DNA from 3 places in the Streptomyces sp. NPDC024017 genome. Region 2 is predicted to be linked to each of the others. Evidence: predicted binding sites of a transcription regulator. Region 2 holds the regulator's gene; each other region holds the start of a gene.
The links. Region 2 encodes HrcA, which represses chaperone genes, less so after heat shock. Its sites were predicted from a motif close to TTNGCACTCNGNNNNNCNGAGTGCNAA; they were not measured.
Positions count from the first base shown of each region.

Region 1: groES (co-chaperone GroES) is a predicted target of HrcA. The motif match lies at 841-867, and genes of this name have one in related genera.
Region 3: groL (chaperonin GroEL) is a predicted target of HrcA. The motif match lies at 4,767-4,793, and genes of this name have one in related genera.

Region 1 covers NZ_JBEZYZ010000014.1:54,372-62,017, forward strand. Annotated here, with positions in the region: gene AB0G20_RS32555 (polysaccharide deacetylase family protein) at 1-51, shown strand, start outside; gene AB0G20_RS32560 (polysaccharide deacetylase family protein) at 48-797, shown strand; gene groES (co-chaperone GroES) at 967-1,275, shown strand; gene groL (chaperonin GroEL) at 1,391-3,016, shown strand; gene AB0G20_RS32575 (hypothetical protein) at 3,191-4,273, shown strand; gene AB0G20_RS32580 (ester cyclase) at 4,353-5,060, opposite strand; gene AB0G20_RS32585 (SDR family oxidoreductase) at 5,171-5,944, opposite strand; gene AB0G20_RS32590 (MOSC domain-containing protein) at 6,039-6,707, opposite strand; gene AB0G20_RS32595 (LysR family transcriptional regulator) at 6,788-7,646, shown strand, end outside.
Region 2 covers NZ_JBEZYZ010000001.1:464,396-472,041, reverse strand. Annotated here, with positions in the region: gene AB0G20_RS02210 (DUF3097 domain-containing protein) at 1-741, opposite strand, end outside; gene AB0G20_RS02205 (MBL fold metallo-hydrolase) at 773-1,504, opposite strand; gene hrcA (heat-inducible transcriptional repressor HrcA) at 1,676-2,692, shown strand; gene dnaJ (molecular chaperone DnaJ) at 2,692-3,828, shown strand; gene AB0G20_RS02190 (nitronate monooxygenase) at 3,906-4,979, shown strand; gene AB0G20_RS02185 (16S rRNA (uracil(1498)-N(3))-methyltransferase) at 4,976-5,716, shown strand; gene AB0G20_RS02180 (VOC family protein) at 5,733-6,125, shown strand; gene AB0G20_RS02175 (hypothetical protein) at 6,175-6,720, shown strand; gene AB0G20_RS02170 (S41 family peptidase) at 6,766-7,646, shown strand, end outside.
Region 3 covers NZ_JBEZYZ010000006.1:80,347-87,992, reverse strand. Annotated here, with positions in the region: gene AB0G20_RS17460 (hypothetical protein) at 1-7, shown strand, start outside; gene AB0G20_RS17455 (carboxylesterase family protein) at 18-1,568, opposite strand; gene AB0G20_RS17450 (NADH:flavin oxidoreductase) at 1,659-2,783, opposite strand; gene groL (chaperonin GroEL) at 3,014-4,639, opposite strand; gene AB0G20_RS17440 (cold-shock protein) at 4,973-5,176, opposite strand; gene AB0G20_RS17435 (ubiquitin-like small modifier protein 1) at 5,623-5,898, opposite strand; gene thrC (threonine synthase) at 5,984-7,270, opposite strand; SAM riboswitch class I at 7,289-7,445, opposite strand; gene AB0G20_RS17425 (glucosyl-3-phosphoglycerate synthase) at 7,626-7,646, shown strand, end outside.

The DNA of each region.
Region 1 (7,646 bases), on a different contig from region 2:
AAGGTCACGGCCCAGGGGTACGCGGTGGGGCGGCTGGAGGACTACCTGTGAGGCGGCCGGCCGCCGCCCTGCTGTGCACGGTCCTGCTGGCCGGCTGCGCCGGGGTGGCGGACCAGCGGCCGGGCACCGCCGACGGCCGGGCCCAGGACCCGGCGCACGCGGTGAACCGCACCGGCCACCTGCCCCCCGTGGTGGACCACGTCCCCACCCGGGACAAGGTCGTCTTCCTCACCTACGACGACGGCGCCGAACGCGACCCCCGCTTCGTCGGCCTCGTGCGCGAACGACGGCTGCCGGTCAGCATGTTCCTCACGGACAGCGTCGTGGGACCCGGCTACGGCCACTTCGCCCGGCTGCGCGCGGTCGGCGCGTCCATCCAGAACCACACCCTCGACCACCCCGCCCTGCGCGGCCTGCCCTATGCCGGCCAGCGCGCCGAGATCTGCGGCCAGCAGCACAAACTCCGCTCCCGCTTCGGTATCAGCCCCCGCCTCTTCCGCCCGCCCTACGGCACCTACGACCGGGCGACCCTGCGTGCCGCTGCCGACTGCGGCATCACCGCGGTCGTCCTGTGGCGCGCGTCCCTGAACGCCGACGGCGAACTGAGCTACACCCGGGGCAGGCCCGGCCTGCGGGCGGGCGACATCGTCTCGGTGCCGTCGGGCGAGTCGTTGTCCCCGAGCCTGACGGAACGGACGGTCCGGCTGCTGCGCGAGGTCGAGCGCAGAGGGCTGCGGGTGGGTCGGCTGGAGGACTACCTGGAGAGAGCACCGGGCCGACGCGCGGTCGGCAATTAGCAGTCCGCTTGACCGAGTGCTAATCGCAGTCATAGTCTCGGTTCTGGCACTCCCCCCTGGAGAGTGCCAACACAGCGACGGGCAGGTCCGGCACCCGCGACGACGGATCGACCTGGTCGCCACCTCAGACAGTTAACCCCGTGAGATCTCCGAAGGGGGAGGTCGGATCGTGACGACCACCAGCTCCAAGGTTGCCATCAAGCCGCTCGAGGACCGCATTGTGGTCCAGCCGCTCGACGCCGAGCAGACCACCGCCTCTGGCCTGGTCATCCCGGACACTGCCAAGGAGAAGCCCCAGGAGGGCGTCGTCCTGGCCGTGGGCCCGGGCCGCTTCGAGGACGGTAACCGTCTTCCGCTCGACGTCTCCGTCGGCGACGTCGTGCTCTACAGCAAGTACGGCGGCACCGAGGTGAAGTACAACGGCGAGGAGTACCTCGTCCTCTCGGCTCGCGACGTGCTCGCGATCATCGAGAAGTAATTCACCCCAAGCACATTGCTTTGAACTGCGCCCCTGGCCCCCGCGATCGCTATGAAGCCGGGCGCCCGGGGCGCAGTGCCGTAACCCCTGATTCCGGAAGAGGGCTCACGCTCCCATGGCGAAGATCCTGAAGTTCGACGAGGACGCCCGTCGCGCCCTCGAGCGCGGCGTCAACAAGCTTGCCGACACGGTCAAGGTGACGATCGGCCCCAAGGGCCGCAACGTCGTCATCGACAAGAAGTTCGGCGCTCCCACCATCACCAACGACGGTGTGACCATCGCCCGTGAGGTCGAGGTCGAGGACCCGTACGAGAACCTCGGTGCCCAGCTGGTCAAGGAGGTGGCGACCAAGACCAACGACATCGCGGGTGACGGTACGACCACCGCGACCGTGCTCGCCCAGGCGCTCGTGCGCGAGGGCCTCAAGAACGTCGCCGCCGGTGCCTCCCCGGCCGCCCTGAAGAAGGGCATCGACGCCGCCGTCGCCGCTGTTTCCGAGGAACTCCTCGCGACCGCCCGGCCGATCGACGAGAAGTCCGACATCGCCGCCGTCGCCGGTCTGTCCGCCCAGGACTCGCAGGTCGGCGAGCTCATCGCCGAGGCGATGGACAAGGTGGGCAAGGACGGTGTCATCACCGTCGAGGAGTCCAACACCTTCGGTCTGGAGCTGGACTTCACCGAGGGCATGGCCTTCGACAAGGGCTACCTGTCGCCGTACTTCGTGACGGACCAGGAGCGCATGGAAGCCGTCCTGGACGACCCGTACATCCTCATCACGCAGGGCAAGATCTCCGCCATCGCGGACCTCCTGCCGCTGCTGGAGAAGGTCATCCAGTCCAACGCCTCCAAGCCGCTGCTGATCATCGCCGAGGACGTCGAGGGCGAGGCCCTGTCCACCCTCGTCGTGAACAAGATCCGCGGCACCTTCAACGCCGTCGCGGTGAAGGCCCCCGGCTTCGGCGACCGCCGCAAGGCGATGCTGCAGGACCTGGCGGTCCTCACCGGCGCCACCGTCGTCTCCGAGGAGGTCGGCCTCAAGCTCGACCAGGTCGGCCTGGACGTGCTCGGCTCCGCCCGCCGCGTCACCGTCACCAAGGACGACACCACGGTCGTCGACGGTGCCGGCAACAAGGACGACGTGCAGGGCCGCGTCTCCCAGATCAAGGCCGAGATCGAGTCCACCGACTCCGACTGGGACCGCGAGAAGCTCCAGGAGCGCCTCGCGAAGCTGGCCGGCGGCGTGTGCGTCATCCGTGTGGGTGCCGCCACCGAGGTCGAGCTCAAGGAGCGCAAGCACCGTCTGGAGGACGCCATCTCCGCGACCCGCGCCGCGGTCGAGGAGGGCATCGTCTCCGGTGGTGGCTCCGCGCTCGTCCACGCCGTCAAGGTCCTCGAGGGCAACCTCGGCAAGACCGGCGACGAGGCCACCGGTGTCGCCGTCGTCCGCAAGGCCGCCGTCGAGCCGCTGCGCTGGATCGCCGAGAACGCCGGCCTGGAGGGTTACGTCATCACCTCCAAGGTCGCCGAGCTCGAGAAGGGCCAGGGCTTCAACGCCGCCACCGGCGAGTACGGCGACCTGGTCAAGGCCGGCGTCATCGACCCGGTCAAGGTCACCCGCTCCGCCCTGGAGAACGCCGCCTCCATCGCCTCCCTCCTCCTCACGACCGAGACCCTGGTCGTCGAGAAGAAGGAAGAGGAGGAGCCGGCCGCCGGTGGCCACAGCCACGGCCACTCCCACTGAGGCATGACGGCTGAGGGCTGACGACGTCAGCTCGCCCGAGCCCGAGCGAAGGCCCGGCACCCCGGAGACGGGGTTGCCGGGCCTTCGCCGTGTGCCTTTCCCCGCCGATCAGGGAACCGCACCGGGGCCGGCGACGGTCTACCCGCAGAGCAGTCGGATCATGAGGGGGTAGGGATGAACCAGGTGCTCTACGGGGAACGGTCCCGCAACCCGCTGGCGCGGACGGTGCGGCTCACCGAGGACGGACTGCGCAGGGGCGGCAGGACGACCCCGCTGGACGAACTGAACCTCGCCGCCATGGCAGAAGCGTTCCTGCGGGGCTGCTGGCTCGGCGGCGGGGGCACCGAACGCCCCCTGGGGATGCTGCCCCAGGGCCCCGGCGTGGTCCCGGTCACCCGCGTGACCGGCACCACCACCCCCCTGAAGACCCGTCAGGCTGCCGACTTCGCCCGCGCGCTGGGCGAACTGGCGGTACGCAGGTGCGGCGGGCCGGACCACGTGGCCGACCTCGCCGCACGGGCGCAGGCGGAGGGCGTGCCGCTGTGGATCGCGCGCCGCCACGCGCCCGGCCCGGCCGGACGGGTGACCGTCGCCGTGGACCGGCGCTCGGTACGCGTGGACGTCTGGGGCCCGCACGCCCCCGCCGTGCGCCTGTGGGCACCGTACGGCTACCGCCCCGACACCGCCGACCGGGCCAACGGCCTGGTCATGACCGTCGGTGACCTCACTGCACGGCTCGAACTGCGCAAGAAGGCGCGCAAGTCCAAGAGCAAGGTCGAGATCCGCCTGCCGGACCGGCTCTGGACCCTGCGCCGCGAGAACGCCAAGAGCTCGTGGCTGCTGCGCGACGATCAGCGGGTCGCGCTGCTGACCCGCCCCTCACGGCGGCCCGGCCCTCCGCCCGGCTCGGTGCTGCTGCCGCTTGCCGACGTGCACCACGAGAGCCCCGCCCCCCTGGACGCCGTCATGGCCCACGCGGTCGCGGTGTCCTTCGGCCTCGGTGACACCACGGGCCTGGCCAGGTTCCGCGCCGTGAAACCCCGCCGCGCCACGGACGGGGACACCTGGGACCACCCCTGGTACAGCAACCTCGGCAGGGACCGCGACGACAACGAACCCGGCGGCGGCGATGGCTGGGGCAGCGACGGCGGGGACGGGGGCGACGGGGGCGGGGGCGGCAGTGACGGCGGGGGTGACGGCGGCGGTGGGGACGGAGGAGGCGGCGGCGGAGGCGGCGGCGGAGGCGGAGGCGACTAGCCGTCCGGCGGCCGTACTCCTTGATCTTCACGTTCGGATCTGGCAGCAGGACTCACTCCCGTTCCGTCTTCAGGAAGGGTCAGAGCTCCGTAGGCTCCAGCGCCCCGAGCTGCTGCATCAGCCCCAGCCGGTCGTACTGCCACCAGCCCTCGGCGATCTTCCCGTCCGGCGTGCAGCGGTGGACGGTCGTCCCGGTCATGGTGACCTGCTGCCCGGTCGGCGGGATCCCGAGGAAGTCGCCGGTGTGGCGCCCGTGGAAGGTCCACCGGGTGCACACCCGGTCACCCTGCGCCATCTGGTCCTCGATGGTGAACGAGAAGTCGAACCCGCCGCGCCACACCTCCACCTCGCGCCGGACCGCGTCCAGTCCGATGACGTCCTGCACATTGGCGGGATCGTGGTCGTGGTAGTCCTCGATGAACACGTCGTTCATCGGCGGCGCGTTCCCCTGGCCGGGCGCGAGCTCGAAGAACCTGCGCGCGGTGGCCGCGTACAGCTGCTCGTCCCGCACCACGTCCAGGTCCGTGAAGGTCGGCGTCTCGTCGCAGAGCGCCACCATGTCCTGGAAGATCCGGTCGGTCTCCGGCAGCCCGGAGTTGCGCATCGCCTCCTCGTACGACGGGAACTCCACGATCTCCACGATGTGCGAGGCGTCGGCCCGATCCTTCGCCACCACACTGTGCGACGCGGTCCGCTTCCCCTTGGTCTGCTCGACCCACCGGTCCATCAGCCGGTTCATCTCGTCGAGTCGGCTGGTCCTGCATTCAATGAGCTGTACGAAGGTCATGGCCTCGCCTCCGGCCCCCCTGGGTCCGGCTGAACAGCTTCATTGTCCCAAGGGCCCGGCCCGGATGCCTCCCGGCCGGGCGAGGAGCCGGCCGGGCCGCCCGCGTGCGCCTACTTCGGCCCGTACTTACGGCCCGTCCTGGACGACACCGCCCCGAGCATCCCCCGCGGCACCAGCTTCGTGGCCCCCATCAGCGCCTTGTACCGCGGGTCCGGAATGGACAGCGTCTTGCCGCGCGCCAGATCGTGCAGCGCGGCCGCCACCAGCTTGTCCGCGTCGAGCCACATCCAGCCCGGGATGTTGTCGGTGCCCATTCCGGCCCGGTCGTGGAACTCGGTGCGCACGAATCCCGGGCACAGCGCCATCAGCCGTACGCCGCTGCCGACCAGGTCGCGGGCCGCGCCCTGCGTGAACTGCACGACCCAGGCCTTGGAGGCGCCGTAGGTGCCCCGGGGCACGAACGCGGCCACCGACGCGACGTTGACGACGCCGCCGCGGCCGCGCTCGCGCATCGCCTCGGCCGCCGCCGACGTCAGCCGCAGCACCGCCTCGCAGTGCACCTTCAGCATCCGCAGCTCGTCGGTCATGGAGACGTCGAGGTAGCGGCCCTTGTTGCCGAATCCGGCGTTGTTGATCAGCAGGTCGACAGGGTCCTTGCGGTCGCCGAGACGTCCGGCCACCGCCTCGATGCCCTTGTCCTCGGCCAGGTCGGCCGTCAGCACCTCCGCCTCGATGCCGTGCCGGTCGTGCAGCTCGGTCGCCTGCTCCCGAAGCCGCTTGGTGTCGCGGGCCACCAGCACCAGGTTGTGCCCGTCCGCCGCCAGTCGCCGCGCGAACGCGGCCCCGATGCCTGCCGTCGATCCCGTAATCAGAGCCGTTGTCATGGCAGAAGGTTAGTGACCCGGACCGCATGCATCCGCTTCCCCGTGGGGCCGTCCGTGGTGAAGGGTCGGTGGAGACAGGCGTGGCGAGCGGCCGTCAGGCCCCGTACTTCTCCTGGTACTCCCGCGCCGTCCTCAGCAACTCGGGGTGCAGCGCCTCGCCCGCCGCCAACAGCCGCGGCAACAGCGTCCGCTCGGTCGTCACCGCCCGGAACTGCAGGGCCACGGTCACGTCGTGACCGGGCCGGTGCACGATCTCGACGGCATCGCCCGCCCGGATCTCCCCGGGCGTGATCACGCGCAGATACGCCCCCGGCGCACCCCGCTGCGTGAACCGCTTCACCCAGCCCTTCTCGTCCATGTGGCCCTGGAACGTACGGCAGGGAATCCGCCCGGAGGTGATCTCCAGCACCACCTCGGGCCCGATGCGCCAGCGCTCGCCGATCAGGGCACCGGACACGTCCAGACCCTGGGTGGTGAGGTTCTCGCCGAACGCGCCGTCGGCCAGCGTCCGCCCCAGCTCGCGCTCCCACTCGTCCAGGTCCTCGCGGGCCATGGCGTACACCGCCTGGTCGTTGCCGCCGTGGTGCTCCAGCTTGCACACCGCGTCCCCGGCCAGTCCGCTCCCGGCGAGACCCTTGGGCCCGGGCGCGGACACCCGCACCGGCCCGTCCACCGGCCGCTTGTCGATGCCGGTCACGCCCTCCGGGTTGTCCGTGTACGGCACCGCCTCGGCCCGGCCCAGATTCACTGACAGAAGCTTCATGCCCGCACCGTAGGCGACCGTCACCCAAAGCGTCGACGCATTATCGGGAGCGGCATCAAAGGGCCGCTTATCCTCGAAGGGTGATCGAAGCTCGTCATCTCCGTGTCCTGCGCGCCGTCGCGACCACCGGCTCCTTCTCCGCCGCGGGCCGGGAGCTGGGCTGCACCCAGCCCGCCGTCAGCCAGCAGATGAAGGCCCTGGAAACCTCGGTCGGCACGCCTCTGCTGATCCGCACCGGACGGGAGATGCGCCTGACCCAGGCCGGCGAGGCCCTGGTGCGGCACGCCGCCGGGATCCTCGCCGGCCTCACGGCCGCGGAGGAGGAGGTCGCCGCCATCGCCGGGCTGCGCGCGGGCCGGGTCCGGCTCGTCTCCTTCCCGAGCGGCAGCTCCACCCTCGTCCCCACGGCGCTCGCCGCACTGCGCGAGGCGCATCCCGGCACCCGCGTCTCCCTGGAGGAGGCCGAGCCGCCGGCGTCCGTGGGCCTGCTGCGCGAGGGCGACTGCGACGTGGCGCTCGCCTTCCGCTACGAGGGGGCGGCGGGCGCGGAGGAGTGGGACGACCTCGTCGTACGGCCGCTGCTGTCGGACCGGCTCGTCGCACTCGTGCCGGAGCGGCACCGGCTCGCGGGCGCGCAGTCCGTCGCGATCGGCGAGCTCACCGAGGAGCCGTGGATCGCGGGCTGCCCGCGCTGCCGCGGACAGTTGGTCGAGGTGTGCGCGGCGGCCGGCTTCACCCCGCGCATCGACTTCGCCACCGACGACTACCCGGCCGTCGTCGGCCTGGTCGGCGCGGGTCTGGGCGTGGCCGTGCTGCCCCAGCTGGCCGTCGAGTCGGTACGGCCCCGGGGCGTGCGCACCGTTCGCCTCGAACCGGCGGTGCGCCGGGAGATCGTCGCGCTCACCCTGCCCGATCTCGCACAGGTGCCGGCCGTGGCCG
Region 2 (7,646 bases):
CTTGTACGACCGCACCCCCGACAGGATCCGCTGCCAGGCCGCCCCCGTGTTCTCCGGCCAGCCCAGTGCCCTGCACACGCCCGTCTTCCAGTCCTGGCCACGCGGGACCCGTGGCCAGGATTCGATGCCCAGGGACGACGGTTTCACCGCCTCCCAGATGTCGATGTACGGGTGGCCGACGATCAGGGCGTGGTCGCTGGTGACGGACTGGGCGATGCGCCACTCCTTGGTGCCCGGCACCAGGTGGTCGACCAGGACGCCGAGGCGGGCGTCGGGGCCGGGCGCGAAGGCGTCCACGATCGACGGGAGGTCGTCGACGCCCTCCAGGTACTCCACGACCACGCCCTCGATGCGCAGGTCGTCGCCCCACACCCGTTCGACCAGCTCGGCGTCGTGGCGGCCCTCGACGTAGATGCGGCCGGCGCGGGCGACACGCGCGCGTGCGCCGGGGACGGCGACCGACCCGGAGGCCGTGCGGCTGGGACGTGCGGGGCCGCCCGGCGCCGGGCGGACGAGGGTCACCACCCTGCCCTCCAGCAGGAAGCCGCGCGGCTCCATCGGGAACACGCGGTGCTTGCCGAAGCGGTCCTCCAGCGTCACCGTGCCCGCCTCGCAGCGGATCACCGCGCCGCAGAAACCGGTCCCCGGCTCCTCCACCACCAGGCCCGGCTCCGCCGGAACCTCGGGCACCGGCTGGGGCTTCTTCCACGGCGGGGTCAGATCGGCGGAGTACTGGCGCATTCGAATGACGATAGGAGAAGCCGGTGGGTGATCACGGAGACACGCCGAAACGCGCCGCCAGGGCGTCCCGTTGCGCCCGCACGAACGCCGCGTCCACCACCGCTCCGTGACCGGGTACGTACACCGCGTCCTCACCGCCCAGGTCGAGCAGCCGGTCCAGGGCGGCCGGCCAGTGCGACGGCACCGCGTCGGGGCCCGCCTGGGGCTCGCCGGACTCCTCGACCAGGTCACCGCAGAACACCACCTCCGGATCGCCCGGCACCAGCACCGCCAGGTCGTGCGCGGTGTGTCCCGGCCCGACGTTCGCCAGCAGCACCTGGCACCCGCCGCCCAGGTCGAGGGTCCACTCGCCGGAGACCAGGTGGCCGGGCGGGGCCAGCCGCTCCGCCGCCTCCTCGGCCGTCGGCGCCGCCAGGCCGTGCCGGACCGCGTCCGCGCGCAACTCCGCCCGGTCCCGCACCCGCGTCAGCACCGCGTCCACGCCCACCGCCCCGAACACCTCGGTGTCCGTGAACGCCGGCGCCCCGAAGACATGGTCGAAGTGGGGATGGGTCAGCGCGAGATGCGTCACACGGTGACCCGTGAGCGACTGCGCCTGCGCGCGCAGCTTCGCGCCCTCGGCGAGGCTCGACCCCGCGTCGATCATGAGGGCCGCGCCCTCACCGGCGACCAGCCCCGCCGTGCAGTCCCACACCGGCAGCCGGCACCGCCCCACCCCGGCGGCGACGCGCTCCCATCCGAGGTCTTCCCAAGTCACCCTCATACGGCGACGCTAGCGGTGCACCCCGCTCGGGGTACGGCGCCGCACGACCAGCCTTGCCGGGGGTGTACCCCACCGCCGTACACTGGGCCGGGGAATGCTGGCACTCGCACGCGCAGAGTGCCAGGCTCGACAGGCAGGACAACGGGCGGACGACTTCTGGAGGTGTGCGCGATGCTCAGTGAACGCAGGCTTCAGGTGCTGCGCGCCATCGTCCAGGACTACGTCGGCACCGAGGAGCCGGTGGGCTCCAAGGCCCTCACCGAGCGGCACAGCCTCGGCGTCTCCCCGGCCACCGTCCGCAACGACATGGCGGCCCTCGAGGACGAGGGGTACATCGCCCAGCCGCACACCAGCGCCGGGCGCATCCCCACCGACAAGGGCTACCGGCTGTTCGTCGACAAGCTCGCCGGCGTCAAGCCGATGACCGCGCCCGAGCGGCGCGCGATCCAGAACTTCCTCGAGGGTGCCGTCGACCTCGACGACGTCGTGGCGCGTACGGTACGGCTGCTCGCGCAGCTCACGCGTCAGGTCGCCGTCGTGCAGTACCCGTCGCTGACCCGGTCCACCGTGCGGCATGTGGAGTTGCTCTCCCTGGCGCCCGCGCGCGTGATGCTCGTGCTGATCACGGACACCGGGCGGGTCGAGCAGCGGGTGGTCGACTGCCCGGCGCCCTTCGGCGACGCCTCGCTCGCGGATCTGCGCGCCCGGCTCAACAGCCGTGTGGCGAACCGCCGTTTCGCGGATGTGCCGAGTCTGGTGGAGGATCTCCCCGAGGCGTTCGAGCACGAGGACCGGGGTACGGTCTCTACGGTGCTCTCCACACTTCTGGAGACGCTCGTCGAGGAGAACGAGGAGCGGCTGATGATCGGCGGCACCGCCAATCTGACCCGCTTCGGGCATGACTTCCCCCTCACGATCCGGCCGGTGCTGGAGGCGCTGGAGGAGCAGGTCGTGCTCCTCAAGCTGCTCGGCGAGGCGAAGGATCCGGGCGTGACCGTACGGATCGGTCACGAGAACGCCCACGAAGGACTCAACTCCACGTCCGTCGTGTCGGTCGGCTACGGTTCGGGCGGCGAGGCAGTCGCCAAGCTCGGCGTGGTCGGACCGACCCGCATGGACTACCCGGGAACGATGGGAGCGGTACGCGCAGTGGCACGGTACGTCGGACAGATCCTGGCGGAGTCGTAGTGGCCACGGACTACTACGCCGTACTCGGCGTGCGCCGCGACGCGTCGCAGGAAGAGATCAAGAAGGCCTTCCGGCGGCTCGCCCGCGAGCTGCACCCGGACGTCAACCCCGATCCGAAGACCCAGGAGCGGTTCAAGGAGATCAACGCCGCTTACGAGGTGCTGTCGGACCCGCAGAAGAAGCAGGTCTACGACCTCGGCGGCGACCCGCTCTCGCAGGCCGGCGGCGGCGGCGCGGGCGGCTTCGGAGCCGGTGGCTTCGGGAACTTCTCGGACATCATGGACGCGTTCTTCGGCACGGCGTCGCAGCGCGGACCGCGCTCGCGCACCCGCCGCGGCCAGGACGCGATGATCCGCATCGAGATCGAGCTCGACGAGGCGGCCTTCGGCACGACGAAGGACATCCAGGTCGACACGGCCGTCGTCTGCAACACCTGCAACGGTGAGGGCGCGGCCCCGGGCACCTCCGCCCAGACGTGTGACATGTGCCGCGGCCGCGGTGAGGTCTCGCAGGTCACCCGGTCCTTCCTGGGCCAGGTCATGACGTCCCGCCCCTGCCCGCAGTGCCAGGGGTTCGGCACGGTCGTCCCGACTCCGTGCCCGGAGTGCGCGGGCGACGGCCGCGTCCGGTCCCGCCGCACGCTCACGGTCAAGATCCCGGCCGGTGTCGACAACGGCACCCGGATCCAGCTGGCCGGCGAGGGCGAGGTCGGTCCCGGCGGCGGTCCGGCCGGTGATCTCTACGTCGAGATCCACGAACTGCCGCACAGTACGTTCCAGCGGCGCGGCGACGACCTGCACTGCACGGTGACGATCCCCATGACGGCGGCGTCCCTCGGCACGAAGGTGCCGCTGGAGACGCTCGACGGCATGGAGGAGGTCGACATCCGCCCGGGCACCCAGTCCGGCCAGTCGATCCCGCTGCACGGCCGGGGCGTCACGCACCTGCGGGGTGGCGGACGCGGCGACCTCATCGTCCACGTCGAGGTCCAGACCCCGACCAAGCTCGACCCCGAGCAGGAACGCCTGCTCCGCGAGCTCTCCAAGCTCCGCGGCGAGGAGCGCCCCACGGGGCAGTTCCAACCTGGGCAGCAGGGGCTGTTCTCGCGGTTGAAGGACGCCTTCAACGGGCGCTGAGACCGAGCGTGCTTCTGGTCTATGCCAGTCGGCAGGCCGGTTTCGGAGTTGTTCGGAGGACGTGACAACATGCGGTCATGTCCTCCGCACTGACCGATCTCTTCCCCCTCCCGATCGTGCAGGCCCCCATGGCGGGCGGCGTTTCCGTACCGCAGCTCGCCGCCGCCGTGTGCGAGGCGGGCGGGCTCGGTTTCCTCGCCGCCGGGTACAAGACCGCCGACGGGATGTACCAGGAGATCAAGCAGCTCCGGAGCCTCACCGGCAGGCCCTTCGGCGTCAACGTCTTCATGCCGCAGCCGGAGTACGCCGACCCCGCCGCCATCGATGTCTACGCCCACCAGCTGGCCGGCGAGGCCACCTGGTACGAGGCCGAGCTCGGCGATCCGGACAGTGGACGCGACGACGGCTTCGAGGCCAAGCTCGTGGTGCTGCGCGACAACCCCGTGCCGGTGGTGTCGTTCCACTTCGGCGTCCCGAGCCGTGAGGTCGTCGACACCCTGCACCGCGTCGGCTCCTTCGTCCTGGCCGCCGCGACCACCCCCGACGAGGCCCGGGCCGTGGAGCGGGCGGGCGCGGACGGGGTCATCGCCCAGGGCGTCGAGGCCGGCGGTCACCAGGGCACCCACCGGGACGTCCCCGAGACGGACGGTTCCGGCATCGGGCTGCTGTCGCTGGTCGCCCAGGTCCGGGAGGCCGTGAGCATCCCGATCGTCGCCGCCGGCGGCATCATGCGCGGCGGCCAGATCGCCGGGGTCCTCGCGGCGGGGGCGAGCGCGGCCCAGCTGGGCACCGCCTTCCTCGCCACCCACGAGTCCGGCGCGAACGCCCTGCACAAGCAGGCACTGACCAACCCCCTGTTCGTCCGCACGGAGTTGACCCGGGCGTTCTCCGGCCGGCCCGCGCGCGGCCTCGTCAACCGCTTCCTGCGCGAACACGGCCCGTACGCGCCCGCCGCCTACCCCGAGATCCACCACCTCACCTCGCCGCTGCGCAAGGCCGCCGCCAAGGCCGGTGACGCGCAGGGCATGGCGCTGTGGGCCGGGCAGGGGCACCGGATGGCGCGGGAGCTTCCCGCCGGGCAGCTGGTGGAGGTACTGGCCGGGGAACTGGCCGCCGCCCGGGCCTCGTTGACGGGCGGTGGCGTGCTGTGACCGCGCCGGTGTTCGTGGTCGAGCACTTCGACGCGGGCGGCGGCGGCCGGTACATCCTCGACGGGCCGGAGGGGCGGCATGCCGTCTCCGTGAAGCGGCTGCGGGCCGGGGAGGACGTCGTCCTCACGGACGGGGCGGGCCGCTGGGCGGACTGCGTCGTGCTCGACACGGAAGGCAAGGACCGGTTGATCCTCCAGCTGGACTCGGTGCACGAGGAGTCTCCGGAGCAGCCCCGGGTCACCGTCGTCCAGGCGCTGCCCAAGGGTGACCGGGGGGAGCTCGCCGTCGAGACCATGACCGAGGTCGGTGTCGACGCGATCGTGCCGTGGGCGGCGGCGCGTTGCATCACGCAGTGGAAGGGCGAACGCGGGGCCAAGGCGCTGGGCAAGTGGCGGGCGACGGCCCGGGAGGCCGGCAAGCAGTCCCGCCGGGTGCGCTTCCCGGAGGTCGCGGACGCGGCTACGACCAAGCAGGTCGCCGCCCTGCTGGCGGGAGCGGAGTTCGCCGCCGTGCTGCACGAGAGCGGGGACGCGCCGCTGGCGACGGCCGAACTGCCGTCCACCGGCGAGATCGTGCTGGTCGTGGGGCCCGAGGGGGGCGTGGCGCCGGCGGAGCTGGCGCTGTTCGAGGAGGCGGGGGCGAAGCCGTACCGCCTCGGGCGCAGTGTGCTGCGCACATCGACTGCCGGGACGGCCGCCGCGGCCGTGCTCCTGGCACGCACCGGACGCTGGTCCTGACCCCCTTGGAGGCACCGTGGAACTCGCGCAGGTTCGTCTGCTCGTGAACGACTTCTCCGCTTGCTACCGGTTCTACGACGAGGTTCTCGGCCTGAAACCGCAGTCGGGGGCGACGGAGGGGCCGTACGAGAAGTTCAGCCCCGCGGTGGGCTCGGCGGGGATCGCGTTGCAGGACCGGTCGATGATGGCCGGGGTGCTCGACGAACTGGGCGACACGGCGGCGGGGCACCGCTCCCTGGTCGTGCTGCGGGTGGACGGGCTGGACGCGTACTGCGAGGAGATCGCGATGCGCGGCGCCACGGTGCTGCACGGCCCGGTGCCCATGACGGACCGGATGCGGGTGGCGCATCTCAAGGACCCCGAGGGCAACGTGGTGGAGCTCCAGGAGTGGCTGCTGCTGCGCGGCTGACGCCTTTGCGCCCTACCGCGCGGCCCCCGTCAGTGGCAGGCTCCCCTCCATGGGGGCTTCGAGGAGGAATCGGCTGGGGCCGCGTGGTCGGCGAGTGGCGGTCGCGGCGACGTTCGCCGTGCTGGCGGTGGGCGGCGCTGTCGCCTGTGAACCCGGCAGCATCAGCTCCGCGTCCGTCGCGTACACCACCGACGAGACCGTGACCAAAGAGCTCAACCGGCAGAAGGCGGGCGTGCGTTGGCTCACGTGCACCGCCTCCTACGGGGAGAACGGCGGAAAGTCGTCACCCTCGGCGCGTGAGCGGACCGTCGCGACCGTCGACTGCGAGGGCGAGACCGACGACGGCAAGGAGATCACCGTCGACGGCAAGGTCACCCACGCGGTGGACGGTGCCTGTGTGCGCGGCAACATCACCGCCAAGGTGGACGGCAAGGTGTGGTTCGAGGTCGACGGGCTCGGCGACTGCAACTCCACCAGCCCGCCGCCCGTCGGCGGGCCCCCGAACGGGCAGCCCGGGCCGACCGTCACCGTGACCGTCACCCAGACCATCTGGTGCGAGCGGTACCCGGACTGCCGTCCCGTCGAGGGCAAGTGATCCGAACTCTGTCCGCGCGCGGTCGTCCCTGCATAGGGTGATCGGGTGACATCGCCTGCTTACCTCCGGTTCCCCCATGTGCACGGCGACCTGGTCGCCTTCACCGCCGAGGACGACGTGTGGCTCGCTCCACTCGACGGCGGCCGGGCCTGGCGGGTCAGCGCCGACAACATGCCGGTGACCCAGCCCCGCATCTCACCCGACGGCACCACCATCGCCTGGACCTCCACCCGCGACGGCGCCCCCGAGGTGTTCATCGCCCCGGTCGACGGCGGCCCCGCCAAGCGGCTGACGTACTGGGGGAGTCTCAAGACACAGGTGCGCGGCTGGACCCCGGACGGCGAGGTGCTGGCGATCAGCAGCCAGGGGCAGGCGAGCCTGCGCCGCACCTGGGCGCGCGCCGTCCCGCTGGACGGCGGCCCGGGCACCACCCTGCCGTACGGGCCCGTCGGTGACGTCGCCCACGGCCCGCACACGGTGCTGCTGTCCGCGCCGATGGGGCGTGAGGCGGCCTGGTGGAAGCGGTACCGCGGCGGCACGGCGGGCAAGTTGTGGATCGACCGCGAGGACGACGGGGAGTTCGTGCGGCTGCACGAGGACCTCGACGGCAACATCGAGTACCCGCTGTGGGTGGGGGACCGGATCGGCTTCCTCTCCGACCACGAGGGCACCGGAGCGCTCTACTCCTCCCTCGCCGACGGCTCCGACCTGCGCCGGCACACGCCACTCGACGGTTTCTACGCCCGGCACGCCGCGACCGACGGCACCCGGGTCGTCTACTCCAGCGCCGGTGAACTGTGGGTCCTGGACGACCTGGAGGGGGCCGAGCCGCGGCGCCTGGACGTGCGGCTGGGCGGACAGCGCGTCGATCTTCAGCCGTTCCCGCTGAACGCCTCCCGGTGGTTCGGGTCGGCGTCCCCCGACCA
Region 3 (7,646 bases), on a different contig from region 2:
CCTCTGACCGCCCGCGCTCACAGCAGCGGCAGGGGCGGGAAGTCGTAGCCCTCCCACAGGCGCCGCGAGGTCTCCTCCGGGTACGCCGCGACCACCGGCTCCGCGTCCAGCACCTGCACCAGCCGCTGCTCGTCGTCGTACGCCGGCCAGCCCGGGTCTCCCGACCGCGCGAACGAGGTCCAGGACGAACGGAAGCGGGACGACAGCTCAAGGGCCTCGGTCGACGGCTCCGTGCCCGCGAACAGAAGCAGCCCCAGGTCCGCCCCGTACGTGCCGAACAGCAGCGGGATGTCCAGGCCGTGGCAGGCGCCGAGCGCGCCGCCGTTGCCCGGGGCGGGCCAGGTCAGTTCGTAGACGTGGGCGCATCCGCCGCCCGCGCGCTGTGCCTCGGCCAGGTGCAGCGAGGGCATGTTGAACAGCCAGTCCGTCTGGACGCGTTCGTAGAGCTCGCTCGGGGCGGCGTCGGGGAAGGCCGTGCGGTAGGCCTGCTCGCCGTCGGGGGCGAACAGGTTCAGGGCCGAGGCCGCCCGCTCTTCGCTGATCTGGCCGAGTTGGCCAGCCATGGCGATGAACAGGCGGTACTCGTCACGGTTGTGGCCGACGAGGAGGTCGACATCCTTCGCCGATCCGGACCGCAGCGCTTGCCACGGGCTCGTCGGCAGCACCTCGCCGTCGACCACCGGTGAGAAGGGCGTGACCGTGGGCGCGGCCTGCCCCCAGCGGTCGATGTACTGGAGCATCTTGGCGCTCAGCGTCTCCCCTGCCGACGTCAGCCGACGCGGATCGACCGTCGCGAGGTCGGCGACCGTGGGGCGCAGGCCCACCTCGGCGGCGAGGGCGGTACCGATGTCCCGGGCCAGGGCGTCGGAGAAGAACGTCCCCGGCACGCTCTGCGCGATCGCCCGCCCGAACAGCCCGGACGCGCGCTCCATGGTGAGCAGCGAGGCGACCGATCCCGCGCCCGCGGACTCCCCGAAGACCGTGACCTGCCCGGGGTCGCCGCCGAAGGACTCGATGTTGTCCCGCACCCACTCCAGCGCGGCCACCTGGTCGAGCAGTCCGCGGTTGGCGGGCGCTCCCTCGATGAAGGCGAAACCCTCCATGCCCACGCGGTAGTTGAGGGACACGACCACCACGTCGCCGTCGGCCGCGATGTGCCGGGCGTCGTAGCCGGGGCTGCCGGAGTGGCCGAGCTTGTAGGCGCCGCCGTAGATCCACACCATGACCGGCCGGCGGGCGGCCGGGTCGGGTTCGGGCGTCCAGACGTTGACCGTGAGCCATTCGTCGCCCTCGGGCACGTCGAGCAGGCCCGGGCCGCCCAGGTTGCCGAGGTCCTGCGGGGGCGGCGGGCCGAAGGCGTACGCGTCGCGTATGCCGTCCCAGGGGTGGGCGGGGCGCGGGGCCATGAAGCGGGCCTCGCCCACCGGGGGTGCGGCGAACGGGATGCCGCGGAAGACCGCGAGCCCCGCCTCCCTGCGGCCCCGGACCGCACCGGCGGTGGTGCGGACCACCGGTCCGGGCTCACCGGCAGAGCCGTCGTGCGGCGGGCGGGGCTCGGTCGTCGTCATCTGGATCTCCTCACGAAAGGCCGGTGAACAGGCGCTCGGTCAGTGTCCTTGACTGACGCAAACAGATCCAGAGGCCCCCGGGAGGCGGACTCAGCTGAGGGTCTTCAGCGACGCCGGGTTGTACGGCGCCAGGTCCTCGAAGCGGCCGTCGAGCACCTTGCGGGCCCACTCGGGGTCCTGGAGCAGGGCGCGGCCGACGGCGACCAGGTCGAACTCGTCGCGCTCGAAGCGGTCGAGGAGGTTGTCGAGGTCGCCCAGTTCGGCGCCCTGGCCCTGGAAGGCCTTGATGAAGTCGCCGTTCAGGCCGACCGAGCCGACGGTGATGGAGGGCTTGCCGGTGAGCTTCTTGGTCCAGCCGGCCAGGTTGAGATCCGAGTCGTCGAACTCGGGGACCCAGTAGCGGCGGGTGGAGGCGTGGAAGGCGTCGACACCGGCGGCGGCCAGCGGCGTCAGGATGGCCTCCAGCTCCTCCGGGGTCTCGGCGAGGCGGGCGTCGTAGGCCTCCTGCTTCCACTGGGAGTAGCGGAAGATGATGGGGAAGTCGGCGGAGACGGTCTCGCGGACGGCCGCGACGATCTCCTCCGAGAGCTTGGCGCGGGCGACGCGGTCGCCGCCGTAGGCGTCGGTGCGGCGGTTCGTGCCCTCCCACAGGAACTGGTCCAGCAGGTAGCCGTGGGCGCCGTGGAGCTCCACGCCGTCGAAGCCGACCCGCTCGGCGGCGGCCGCGGCCTCGGCGAACGCGCCGATGACGGCGTCGATGTCGGCCTGCGTCATGGCCTTGCCGGTGGGCTCCGTCGCGCCGATGCGCAGGCCGGAGGGGCCGACGGCCGGCGCGTCGGCGACGGGCGGCTCGCCCTGGTTGCGGACCATGCCGATGTGCCACAGCTGCGGCACGATCGTGCCGCCCGCGGCGTGCACCGCTTCGGCGACCTTGGCCCAGCCCGCGAGCTGCTCGTCGCCGTGGAACCGCGGCACGCGGTCGCTCTGCCCGGCCGAGTCGTGGCCGACGTAGGTGCCCTCGGTGACGATCAGGCCGACTCCGGCGGCGGCGCGGCGCGCGTAGTACGACACGACGTCCTCGCCGGGCACACCGCCCGGGGAGAACATGCGGGTCATCGGCGCCATCGCGATCCGGTTCGGAACGGTCAGGCCGCCCAGCGATACGGGCCGGGACAGGATTTCGGCGGCGCGGGAAGCGGAGGCGGCGACAGTCACGTGGGGGCTCCCTCGGGGGTACCGGATGGTATGTGCATACGCATAGGACGCATGGTTCAACCACCCGGCCCGGCCGCGGCATCCCGTCCGCGCTGTGATCCCGGACACGCGAGAGGGCGCACCCCCGAACATGCGACAGGGCGCGCCCCCGGACACGCCCGAGGGCGGCACCCCCTGCCGGAACAGGAAGTACCGCCCTCGGTAAGACCGTTGATCAACCCTCAGGTCGATCAGAAGTCCATGTCACCGCCCGGCATGCCGCCGCCGGCCGGGGCAGCGCCCGCCTTCTCCGGCTTGTCGGCGATGACGGCCTCGGTGGTGAGGAACAGCGCGGCGATGGAGGCGGCGTTCTGCAGCGCGGAACGGGTCACCTTCGCCGGGTCGATGATGCCCTCGGCGATCATGTCGACGTACTCACCGGTCGCGGCGTTCAGGCCGTGGCCGACGGTGAGGTTGCGGACCTTCTCCACGACGACGCCGCCCTCGAGACCACCGTTGACGGCGATCTGCTTCAGCGGGGCCTCCAGCGCGAGCTTCACGGCGTTGGCGCCGGTCGCCTCGTCACCTTCGAGCTCCAGCTTCTCGAAGACCTGGGAGGCCTGCAGCAGGGCCACGCCACCACCGGCGACGATGCCCTCCTCGACGGCCGCCTTGGCGTTGCGCACGGCGTCCTCGATGCGGTGCTTGCGCTCCTTGAGCTCCACCTCGGTGGCGGCACCGGCCTTGATGACCGCGACACCGCCGGCGAGCTTCGCCAGGCGCTCCTGCAGCTTCTCGCGGTCGTAGTCCGAGTCGCTGTTCTCGATCTCGGCGCGGATCTGGTTGACGCGGCCCTGGACCTGGTCGGCCGAGCCGGCACCGTCGACGATGGTGGTCTCGTCCTTGGTGATGACGACCTTGCGGGCCTTGCCCAGCAGGTCGACCGTGGCGTTCTCCAGCTTGAGGCCGACCTCCTCGGAGATCACCTCGCCGCCGGTGAGGATGCCGATGTCCTGCAGCATCGCCTTGCGGCGGTCGCCGAAGCCCGGGGCCTTGACGGCGACGGACTTGAAGGTGCCGCGGATCTTGTTGACGACCAGGGTCGACAGGGCCTCGCCCTCGACGTCCTCGGCGATGATCAGCAGCGGCTTGCCCGACTGCATGACCTTCTCCAGGAGCGGGAGCAGGTCCTTGACGTTGGAGATCTTGGAGTTCGCGATCAGGATGTACGGGTCGTCGAGGACGGCCTCCATACGCTCCATGTCGGTGGCGAAGTACGCCGAGATGTAGCCCTTGTCGAAGCGCATACCCTCGGTGAGCTCCAGCTCCAGACCGAAGGTCTGGGACTCCTCGACGGTGATGACGCCTTCCTTGCCGACCTTGTCCATGGCCTCGGCGATGAGCTCGCCGATCTGGGTGTCGGCGGCGGAGATGGAGGCCGTGGAGGCGATCTGCTCCTTGGTCTCGACGTCCTTCGCCTGCTCCAGCAGGGCGGCGGAGACGGCCTCGACGGCCTTCTCGATACCGCGCTTGAGGGCCATCGGGTTGGCGCCGGCGGCTACGTTGCGCAGACCCTCGCGCACCAGGGCCTGGGCGAGAACGGTCGCGGTGGTCGTACCGTCACCGGCGACGTCGTCCGTCTTCTTGGCGACTTCCTTGACCAGCTCGGCGCCGATCTTCTCGTACGGGTCCTCGAGCTCGATCTCCTTGGCGATGGAGACACCATCGTTGGTGATCGTGGGCGCGCCCCACTTCTTCTCGAGGACGACGTTGCGGCCCTTGGGGCCGAGCGTCACCTTGACGGCGTCCGCGAGCTGGTTCATGCCGCGCTCGAGGCCGCGCCGCGCCTCCTCGTCGAACGCGATGATCTTGGCCATGTGAAGTGGTCCCTCCAGGACTGGGGGTGATTACTTCGGACCGCGCCCGCGCCCGCGACGGACGGCTCGCTTGCCTCGTGGTTCCTTCCCCACCTGGCCTGCGGGCCTCACCGACCCGGTCCTTACGTTGTCACTCTCACCTTCAGAGTGCTAACGCAATGATTAGCACTCGACCCCTGCGAGTGCAAGCGCCTCCCCGGGATCGGGCGGGGGCGTCAGCCGCCCGCGAACACCGTCCGGCAGCCCTTTCGAACAGGCCGAAGGGCCCGCACCCCGGGGGGTACGGGCCCTTCTGAGAAGACCGGTCGCTTGAGCGTTGGTCGTGGTGCGCGTTCAGGCAGCGACGCGAACCATGTCGGCCTGCGGCCCCTTCTGACCCTGCGAGATCTCGAACTCGACCCGCTGGCCCTCTTCAAGGGTGCGGTAGCCGTCCATCTGAATCGCGCTGTAGTGGACGAAAACATCCGCACCACCGTCGACCGCGATGAAGCCGTACCCCTTCTCCGCGTTGAACCACTTGACGGTGCCCTGAGCCATGCCTAACTCCCCTATTACTGGCCCTTGCACAGATCCACACTTCGCGGATCCGGGTCAGACCTCACCCCCCACGGTTGGGGGCGTGCGCCGGAACGCGTCGACCGCGGCTGAATGTATCTGTCCAACTGCCGTCTGCAACAGGTCAATCGGACGAGAATTCTGGACGCAACGGGTCCGGAATGTGGGGAGAATTCGCCCGAATTCAGGGCAAGTCGGGCTACACAAAGGGAGCAAAAGCCGCAAAAGATGCGCACACTTTGGCTACATCTTGTCGGGCTCGCGGCAGGAATTCAGGGTTCCGATCAAGGGATCGGGATCGCGTTCCCCAACTGTACCGCGCTCAATCACACAGAATTGCCCCCTCCGCTTCTCTCACGGAGGGGGCAATTCGATGAACTCTCGGTAATCGTCGTTACCGAAGGTAACAAACGGGCCGGTCGACCGGTTCAGCCACCGGCGACGGCGGGAATGATCGACACGCCGGCACCGTCCGGCGTGGCCGTCTCCAGACCCTGTTCGAACCGCACGTCGTCGTCGTTGACGTACACGTTGACGAAGCGACGCAGCTTGCCCTGGTCGTCCAGCACCCGGGCGGCGATCCCCGTGTGGTTCTTCTCCAGATCGGCGATCACCTCGCCGAGAGTCGCCCCGTCGGCGGCGACCTCGGCCTGCCCGCCGGTGTAGGTGCGCAGGATGGTGGGGATGCGAACGGTCACGCTCATGACTTCAAAACCTCCGGTTGGGTATCGCACCTAGGGGCGCGGGGAACTGCGCGACCAGCCCCCACCGGCCCGCAGCGAACGACGGTCAGACGAGACCGGCTTCCCGGAACGACTCCAGGCTGGGACGAATGGTCGCGGTCAGTCCGGTACCCGCGACCGCGTCCAGTGTCTTGAGACCATCGCCCGTGTTCAGCACCACGGTCGTCAACGACGGGTCCAGCGCGCCGCTCTCGATCAGCTTCTTCGTCACGCCCACCGTCACACCACCGGCGGTCTCCGCGAAGACGCCCTCGGTCCTCGCGAGCAGCTTGATCGCCTCGACGACCTGCTCGTCGGTCACGTCCTCCACGACACCGCCCGTGCGGCGCGCGATGTCGAGGACGTAGGGCCCGTCCGCCGGGTTGCCGATGGCGAGGGACTTGGCGATGGTGTCCGGCTTCTGGGGGCGCACGACGTCGTGGCCGGCCTTGAAGGCCGTCGACACCGGCGAGCAGCCTTCGGCCTGCGCACCGAAGATCTTGTACGGCTTGTCCTCGACCAGACCGAGCTTGATCAGCTCCTGCAGACCCTTGTCGATCTTCGTGAGCTGCGAGCCGGAGGCGATCGGCACCACGATCTGGTCCGGCAGCCGCCAGCCGAGCTGCTCGCAGATCTCGTACGCGAGGGTCTTGGAGCCCTCCGCGTAGTACGGCCGGAGGTTGACGTTGACGAAGCCCCAGCCCTCGCCGGCGGGGTCGCCGATCAGCTCGGAGCAGAAGCGGTTCACGTCGTCGTAGTTGCCCTGGATGCCGACGAGCTCACCGCCGTAGACCGCGGCCATGACGACCTTGCCCTGCTCCAGGTCGTGCGGGATGAACACGCAGGAGCGGAAGCCGGCGCGGGCCGCGGCGGCACCCACCGCACCGGCGAGGTTGCCGGTGGAGGAGCAGGAGAGGGTGGTGAAGCCGAAGGCGCGGGCGGCCTCCAGGGCCTGGGCGACGACGCGGTCCTTGAAGGAGTGCGTCGGGTTGCCGGAGTCGTCCTTGACGAAGAGCTTGCCGGCCTCGACACCGAGCTCGCGCGCCAGGTTGTCGGCCTTGACGAGCTTGGTCCAGCCGGGGTTGATGTTCGGCTTGTCCGCCACGTCGGCCGGGACGGGCAGCAGCGGGGCGTAACGCCAGATGTTCGCGGGACCCGCTTCGATCTGCTTGCGGAGCTCCTCGGTGTCGTACGCCGAGAAGTCGTAGGCGATCTCCAGCGGGCCGAAACACTCCTCGCAGGCGAAGACCGGGCCGAGGGGTACGCGGTGACCGCACTCGCGGCAGCTCAGGGCAGCCGCGGGACCCAGGTCTACGGTGGAGTCAGTGGTGCTTGCAACAGTCTGCACAGCCATGTGAGGCGAGGCCCTTTCTCCTCATCTTCCTCACGACGCATCTCGCCGTGAGACGGATTTGGCACCTTCCCTAGCCGGGAGCCTCGCGCAGGTGGTCGACAGTGACCTACGAGTACCGACTGGAGGGTTGCCGGGGCTTCAACGGGCCGTTTCCCTCTGCCCCTCTGGATGAGCTGTATGTGGTTGTAGGCGGCGGGCGACCCCGGACATGCGATGGTCATCCGCCTTGTTCAAGACTGTAACCGACGACCAGGACAGTTGAGATAGTCGTCCGAACCGCGAGATGACTGTACCCGTCAGCCGCTACCGCGGCGGGCAGTCCGTCCCGCCTGGAGAACGCAGAGGAGCCGCCACGGTGCTGGAAGAAGTCGAGCGC